DNA from 2 places in the Neobacillus camarae genome. Region 1 is predicted to be linked to the other one. Evidence: a T-box and tRNA genes for the amino acid it is inferred to sense, from the RefSeq annotation. Region 1 holds a T-box; the other holds one or more tRNA genes.
The links. The T-box of region 1 lies ahead of proS (proline--tRNA ligase). A T-box ahead of a tRNA ligase gene usually reads a tRNA of that ligase, here a tRNA-Pro.
Positions count from the first base shown of each region.

Region 1 (4,216 bases):
CTTCTGGGAATTCTATTAATATTGGTTTCATAATGTTGTGCCCCCCTTAATACCTCTTAATATTTCGACCAAAAGTGCCAAAATCCTTTAACAGATTAAAAAACCGCCTTGATATACACACGTTGCCGGCCATTCACATGATTAATCCAGCATAATGGAATACCTTACCAGCGTTTTTTAGTATATTACCGGCACTTTTGGGCCCCTTACCGGTGCTTTTTTAAATTTACCGGCACTTTTCCATTTCGCCCACTTTCCAAATAAAAAGAGATTCTTCCAAATAGGAAGAACCTCTTTCAAATCTTTTAGTATGCTTTTGCCCAATACACCATATGCTTGGCGTCTTTGCCACAGCACACACATTTTTCATCTACTTGTTCTTGCTCGAATGGAATGCATCTGGAAGTCGCACCTGCGTCTTCTTTGATTTTTTCTTCACAGGCCAAATCGCCGCACCACATGGCTTTGATAAAACCTGGTTTGCTTTCCAATGATTGTTTTAATCCATCCAGCGTTGTCGCAACTGATGTTCTCTCTTCACGATGCTTGAAGGCTTTATTATAAAGATTGGATTGAATATCATCCAATAACTCGACAAGTTTGGTCTCTAGTTCGTCCATGGAAACCACGATTTTTTCCAACGTGTCGCGTCTTACTAGAACCACCTGCTTGTTTTCAATATCTTTTGGACCCACTTCTAAACGGACTGGGATTCCCTTCATTTCGTATTCATTGAATTTCCAGCCTGGTTTTTTATCGCTGGCATCAATATCCACGCGGGCTACTTTTGCCAGAGACTGTTTCAAATCATAAGCAAAATCAAGGACGCCCTCTTTATGTTGGGCAATTGGCACGATCATGACTTGGGTTGGTGCGGCTTTTGGCGGAATCACCAAACCGCGGTCATCGCCATGAACCATAATCAGTGCCCCAATAATCCTTGTAGTAAAGCCCCAGGAAGTTTGATGTACGTACTGCAGCTTACCATCCTTGTCCGTATATTGGATGCCGAACGCTTCAGCAAACCCGGTTCCAAAATGGTGAGAAGTACCGGATTGCAACGCCTTGCCATCATGCATTAAGCTCTCGATGGTAAAAGTAGCTTTAGCTCCCGCGAATTTTTCTTTTTCCGTCTTCTGCCCTTTGACAACCGGTATCGCCAATATCTCTTCACAAATAGCGGCATAGACATTCAACATTTTGATGGTCTCTTCCATTGCCTCTTCGTCAGTCGCATGGGCCGTGTGGCCTTCCTGCCATAAAAACTCCAGTGTTCTTAAGAATGGACGGGTTGTCTTTTCCCAGCGGACGACATTGGCCCATTGGTTATAAAGCTTTGGCAGGTCGCGATAAGAATGGATGATGTTGCTGTAATGCTCACAGAATAATACCTCTGATGTTGGACGGACCACCAGTCTTTCGGTTAACTCTTCCGAACCGCCATGAGTAACCCAAGCCACTTCCGGAGCGAAGCCTTCCACGTGGTCCTTCTCTTTTTGCAGCAGGCTTTCAGGGATGAATAAAGGCATATATACATTCTCATGGCCGGTTTCTTTAATCCGCCGGTCCAGTTCGTTTTTTATATTGTCCCATAATGCCATTCCATATGGACGAATAATCATCGATCCGCGAACACTTGAATAGTCAATCAGATCCGCTTTCGTCACGACATCCGTATACCATTGGGCGAAATCATCGTCCATTGCGGTAATATCTTTTACAAATTCCTTTGCCATGTTAGACACCTCATTATTATTCATATAAATATAAAAAGGCCTTAATCCACAAAAGGGACCAAGGCCTGGCGGTACCACCCTAAATTTTTTAAAGCAATTGCTTTAAACTCTCGACATGATAACGGATTTTATCCGCGTGCATCTTCATGAATATCCGATACAGAACTCGTGAGGCAGGTTCAAATAACTGTCTTAAGATACCTCGCACCAATGGTATCCTCTCTTTGTAAGACCGGTTCATTTTACTAGTCCCCGTCATCGCTTCAATCATATTTTATTGAAAAAATTATATATTTCCCGACCTTAAAAGTCAATTCTTACTAATAGAAAATTTTTTTGTTCCTCATAAGAACCAAATGAGTACAAAAGATATATTAACAGAGTTGCCAATCTTTGAAAAGCTTAAACCTTGGTTCCGGATGAATAAGTTTCATAAAACGTTCAAATCGTTTGTAAGCTAGTCCTATTTCTTACCTTTATAATTTACGTATGTTGTTAAGACTTACATACGAGGGGAAATACTCATGAATATTTTTTTCATTATTACTGCCGTGATTGTTGCCGCAGCTTCCGGATTCTCCATTTATCTTTTATATCATTATAAAACCAAGATGAGCAAAACCGCAGGGATGCTGGCATCGATTGCGGTTTCTGCCGTAACCGGGCTATTGTCTGGGGCTGTCCTCGGGTTAATGTCAGGGGAAATCTTCCTTGTGACAGGAATCAGCTTGTTATTGGGATTTTTTGTTGGGTTTTTAGCTGGGCATCCAGCAGGGCTCCCATCGATATTACTCAGCTCCATAGCCGGTTTATTAGGAGCAATTACCGGGGCGATTCTAGGAATCCTGCTCCAGTTCATCAATCCTGCCATCTTACTTGGAATATTATTAGGTTTGTATGTTGTAATCATTGGGATGGTGCTTCTGTACTTGTTGGCGGAAACAAATGAAAAAATAAAGGTCCAAACCGAAGAACTTACTCCATTTGCCATTTTAGTTGCCGGAATTCTGCTGATTAGCCTGTTCCTTTTTCTCTATAGCAGCGACTTAGTGGAAATTCCCGCAAAAGCATCCTCAACAGAGACCCAGACACAACCGGAGAAGACCAGTCAAGAAATCGATGCCAGGAGTGATACCAATCCAAAAATCAAGATATTGGTTACCGAAAAGGGATATTCGCCAAACGTGATTCGAGTGAAAAGAGGAAGTCTGGTGGAACTGCAAATTGATAACCCGTTTGAAGATAGTTGTTATGCCACCTTTAATCTTCCTGACTTTAACATTCAAAATGCCAGTTTAAAGCTGGGAACCACCTCTCTCAGCTTTACAGCGGACAAAGCAGGGGAATTTACCTATAGTTGCGGAATGAATATGTTAAAAGGAACCGTCATCGTCGAATAATAGGTCTAAACATGAAAAAAGCTGTTGGATAACCAACAGCTTCAGATTGTCGAGAAAGGTTATCTTTCTCGGCAATTTTTTATTTTAAGTTGAACTAAATTAGAGATTTCCAGAATTAATTGTTCCTGCAAAGTGGCCTGTTGATTTCCGCTCCAGGTGCTTCGCGGACCTTAGGGCGTGCCGGGGAGCCTCCTCGGCCCCGTACTCCCGCAGGAGTCTTCGCACCTTCCGCTCCAATCAACAGGAACAAATCAACCAAAAGAATTGCAACAAACTTTTTCCAGCCTTGCTAAATGTGTTGCAATCTTCTTTATATTTTGGCAGGCCGCGGTTAGAAGAGCCTGTTCACTTGCATTCTTCAATCCCCGCAACCGGCAGTAGCGAAGCCCGTGCAGCTCTTTTGAGTCTGCGAAGCTTCGCTCAATTTTTTCCTTTCTAAATTTATAAAGCATTTTACCTGATTTTGATAATCGATTTAGTCTAACCTTTTCCTTGTGTTCCTCCCATACATGTCGAGTTATGACTTTTACTTTGTTTTTTGATCCCTTGTACATCACTATAAAAAGGACGAGCTTTTTCTAGAATAACGGAAAAATCAATATATTTATCAAATTAAACGAAGAAGGTGATGCTCAGGTACTAATTCATCAAGAGACACAAATTCATATTGAATTTGGAAGGATTCTTTAGGCATAACTTTATAATTATATTATAACAAATTAACGCGGTGAATGGTTAAAGTATCTAGGCTAAAATAAAAGCTGTCGAGGGTTTTTCGACAGCCTGAGCTGTTGGATAACCAACAGCTTTTTTTAGACATTAACTTTTTTGGGTTCTCGGAAAAGTGATTTCAATACTGGTTCCCTTGCCAACCGTACTGTTAACCTTTATTTTCCCCTGATGTTTATCAATGATCCATTTGGCAATCGATAATCCGAGGCCGGTTCCCTCAGCGGCGGAACGGGCTTTGTCACTTTGATAGAACCGGTCAAAGATTTTCGGGATATCCTTCTCAGGTATACCGATACCTGTATCATTTACCTGTAGACAAATGGAGGAATGAGTCTGTTTGCAGGAGAG
Region 1 is NZ_JBUCKX010000001.1:1,423,832-1,428,047, reverse strand. It holds gene ACY8D0_RS06485 (GNAT family N-acetyltransferase) at 1-31, opposite strand, end outside; gene proS (proline--tRNA ligase) at 306-1,736, opposite strand; T-box leader at 1,787-2,004, opposite strand; gene ACY8D0_RS06475 (cupredoxin domain-containing protein) at 2,261-3,136, shown strand; partial or broken gene ACY8D0_RS06470 (transposase) at 3,388-3,678, opposite strand; gene ACY8D0_RS06465 (sensor histidine kinase) at 3,956-4,216, opposite strand, start outside.

Region 2 (4,216 bases), on a different contig from region 1:
AACTCTGGCAGCAATTTTTATGAATGTTGGGCGATACCCTTTCCCTGATAGGATGACTGGACCGAAAAAGCTCTTAACAGAAGGGCGTTTTCATTATCGCAGTACTCTTGTACGCCCCGCCACCCATGGAGAACGAAGAATCCTGCAGGAGTGTCATGATAGAAAATGATAACAGGGAACCTTTCGTCATCTTTTTCACAAGCAGCCAATGCGGCTTTAGGATGGGCTGTAAATTGGGTTTGTTCGTCAGTTAAAATGTAATTCACCATCTGCTGTTTATAGGTTGGCTGATAAAATCCCAACCGGACTGGATCTGGCAAAATCATTCCTCCCCCGCCTTTTATACGAAAATTCCAACACTGTTTGGGTTGATACTGACCGTTTTTCCATTCTATGTAGTCTTTGAATCTATTTTACTTTTTAAAATGGTTTGATTTGAAAAGGATGCAGAGCAGCATCCTTTTCTGTTGTGCTTAAACTCAGATGTTCTTTTCGCCTATGGTTTAATACCTTCCAAACCAGCCGGGGTAACCAGGATAGCCCCCATATCCGGGATGACCAGGATGTCCCCAATATCCTGGGAAGCCCGATGTCCCTCCGAAAACGCTTGTAACAGGATAACTTCCCAATCCATGCATAAAGGGATGTCCCCCCAGACTGCCACTATAACTAGTCGGAAATCCTCCTGTTCCTCCAAATCCGGTCATGCCGGGATATCCTCCCATTCCTCCAAAACCGGCCATGCCAGGATTCATTCCCATCCCGCTGGTTCCTCCCATGCCAGGACTCATTCCCATCCCGCTGGTTCCTCCCATGCCAGGACTCATTCCCATCCCGCTGGTTCCTCCCATGCCGGGACTCATTCCCATCCCGCCAGTTCCTCCCATGCCAGGACTCATTCCCATCCCGCTGGTTCCTCCCATGCCGGGACTCATTCCCATCCCGCCGTGGCCTCCCATGCCAGGACTCATTCCCATCCCGCCGTGGCCTCCCATGCCAGGACTCATTCCCATTCCGCCGGTTCCTCCCATGCCAGGACTCATTCCCATTCCGCCGGTTCCTCCCATGCCAGGACTCATTCCCATTCCGCTGGTACCCGGCATACCGGGAGTCATCATTGTCTCATGTCCGCTCATATCAGGTGATTCCCCATAACTACTAAAACCACCAGTAGGTTGTTGATTAAACATCAGAGCATCTCTCCTTATATAGGTTACAGTCTAGACTATGACTAAACTGAAAATAAGGATTAGGCAAATTCCCTATATTAAGCAAAATCAACGGAAGTTAAGGTGAGGAACCTGCTGTAACATCAAGTGATTTTATAAGGAAAAATAATAAAAAAAGTTAGTTTCTTGCTTAAATCCAATTTTTTCATAAAGACGCTGGGCCGGATAGTTATCATCCGCCGTTTCAAGTGAAATTCCTTTAGCTCCCGTTTCTTTGGCAAATTCAATTGAACGTTTGATTAATTTCTCTCCGTAGCGTTGGGTGCGGGCGTGCTTTTTCACATACAAATCATTTAAAATCCACGAGCGTTTCATGCTGACAGACGAAAAAGAGGGATACAATTGGACAAAACCTACCGCTTCTTCCCCATCAAAAGCGACAAAAACCACCGATTCCTTGTTCACCATCCGCTGCCTTAAAAACTCTTTAGCGCCGGCCACATCAGGCTCTTGCTTATAAAACTGTCTGTATAAATCAAGCAGTTCAGCCACTTGATCCAATTCTTTAAGTGTTGCTAATTGAATAGTCAATATAAAATCCCCCTGCCATTATTGTTAGATCTAGTTAACATGAATAATAGGCACAATTCAATAATTCGACACAAATTGCACAAATCCTTGCCAACCTGAAATAAAAAACAATCCTGTAAGCGATTTTTTCTTGAAGGAGATAATAGTTTTCTGTATAATCTTAATAAACATACTAATCAAATAAAACTTGCCATAATCGGGAAGTAGCTCAGTTTGGTAGAGCACCAGTATGGGGTACTGGGGGTCGCAGGTTCGAATCCTGTCTTTCCGACCACAAATCATAACTCAGCCCATCTTACACAGATGGGCTTTTTATGATCCCAATTGGTTTAGCGCTGTAAAGCGCCGGGGGACAGGCCCCCGTTCCATTAACGCTGTAAAGCACTGGGGGAAAGGTTCTGTCTTGGGATTACCTTTATTTCGTTGGCTGTGGTTTTTATGGTGCTTAGGTTATGGTTGTGGTGTTGGATTATCTTTTCGGCCGGGATGATTCCATCGGCGGTTGTATGGCCATCTGCTATGAGTGTGACATCATAGCCTAAGGTTATGGCTCTGCGGCATGTGGTGTCGACGCAGTACTCTGTCCTCGCCCCCGCGACTACTAGGTCGGTAATACCGAGTGTGGTTAACTCCTGATGCAATGGCGTTTCAAAGAAGGAGTCGGTGCTTTGTTTATGTATTACGAAATCAGATTCTCTTGGAGCAATTCCTTCAGCAAAGCCCCAGAACGGTGCTCCCCTTTCCAAGAACCCTCCAGGTTGTTCTTCGTGTTGAATGTAAAAAATCGGAATATCCTCCTCTTCTACTTTCCTAATTACATCCTGAATCACTGCCAGCGTTTCTTCCCGTTTATACACGCCATAAAGGGGACCCACCTGCAGGTCAATAAGTATTAAAGCCGATTTCTTTTGCTTCATTTCCACCACTCCCACTTCATAGAATTATAGTTTTAAAGAGCTATTTAATTTCCACTAATCGGAATCAAATGACTGTATTAGCCACCTATTAATATGACAATTACTGGAAATTTTGGTCTTCAAGTTAATTGACGAAAAATTTTCCAATTGGTTTCTTCAAAATATGTACTACTTTTTTCATAGAGACCATAAAATGGAATGTACGTTCGCTAAGGAGGCGGTCACATGCCAAACCATGAACAAACCGTAATTACTGGGGATATGCTAGTTAGGTATTATGAACTAAATAAACGAAAAAAAGAAATTGAACTGGAAATGAACGGGCTCAAAGAGGTCTTTCAAGACTATTTGAATCATTTGGCAGGATTCGACCAAAAAGCAGAAATCACCATAAGCGGTTATAAACTTCAAAGACAAATCAGGAAAACAGAAAAATACAAAGAGGAAGAAACTGTTAAAAAATTGGAAGAGATGCAATTAAATGACCTGATCCAAGTCGTAAAAAAGCCTGATGATCAGAAGATCAAAGCTGCTTTAAGCCTTGGGCTGGTCAGCCCCGACCAATTAGATGGATGCATCGTGACCACCATCTCCCCTGCTATCTCAGTCAAACCATTAACGCCAAGATAGCTGTTAACTCCCCCATATTGAGGGGATTTTTTTTTGAAATAATATAGGTATCGAAAAACCTTGGAGGATATCCCAGTGCAACATCGAATTATTATATGATTGAACACACTTAGATTATGAGGAGATGGAATCATGGCCAGTCAAGAAAGTATCATGATAAAACAATTTTTAAAAGCATCCATGAGTAACCAAGCTTCATCCGCAACGGACATTGCCGCAGCAAGGCAAGGCTTGGAGGCATTATCCGGTTTAACCCCTGTGGCAGCGGATATTAAAATCGAAAAGCTGTTTATTGGGGACATACCGGCTGAATGGGTTACAGCTCCAACGGCTGAGAGTGACCGGGTTTTCTTATACTTGCATGGCGGTGCATACATAATGGGCAGCTGCAATACGCATCGGTACTTGGCTTCCAAATTATCACGTTCCACCGGCGCTCGTGTGTTAGTACCTGAATACCGGCTCGCACCCGAACATCCATATCCAGCAGCCCTTGAGGATGCCATGACCGTCTACCGCTGGCTGCTATCAACCGGTGTGGCTACTGAAAAAATCATCATCGGAGGGGATTCTGCCGGCGGCGGTTTAACTCTCTCCACATTACTAACTCTTAAGGATGCGGGTGATCCGCTTCCTGCTTTGGCGGTTCTCTTGTCTCCATGGACAGATTTGGCCGTAACCGGAGAATCAATGGAAACACGTTCGGAAGCCGATCCGTGGTTGAAACCGGCTCAAACGCGTGTGGCCCCGGCCTTGTATATTCGTGATCTGGATCCGAAAAACCCGATTGTCTCCCCTATTTATGCGGACTTAAGTGGATTGCCGCCAATGCTTGTACATGTGGGTAACGATGAGATTCTTCTAAGTGATTCGGAGCGGCTTGTCGATCGAGTCAACGCTGCCGGCGGA
Region 2 is NZ_JBUCKX010000005.1:405,563-409,778, forward strand. It holds gene ACY8D0_RS26840 (GNAT family N-acetyltransferase) at 18-320, opposite strand; gene ACY8D0_RS26845 (hypothetical protein) at 504-1,190, opposite strand; gene ACY8D0_RS26850 (GNAT family N-acetyltransferase) at 1,323-1,760, opposite strand; tRNA gene ACY8D0_RS26855 (tRNA-Pro) at 1,958-2,034, shown strand; gene ACY8D0_RS26860 (cysteine hydrolase family protein) at 2,129-2,677, opposite strand; gene ACY8D0_RS26865 (hypothetical protein) at 2,903-3,307, shown strand; gene ACY8D0_RS26870 (alpha/beta hydrolase) at 3,440-4,216, shown strand, end outside.
Region 2: it encodes a tRNA-Pro, which carries the amino acid that the T-box ahead of proS (proline--tRNA ligase) is inferred to sense. The anticodon was not compared.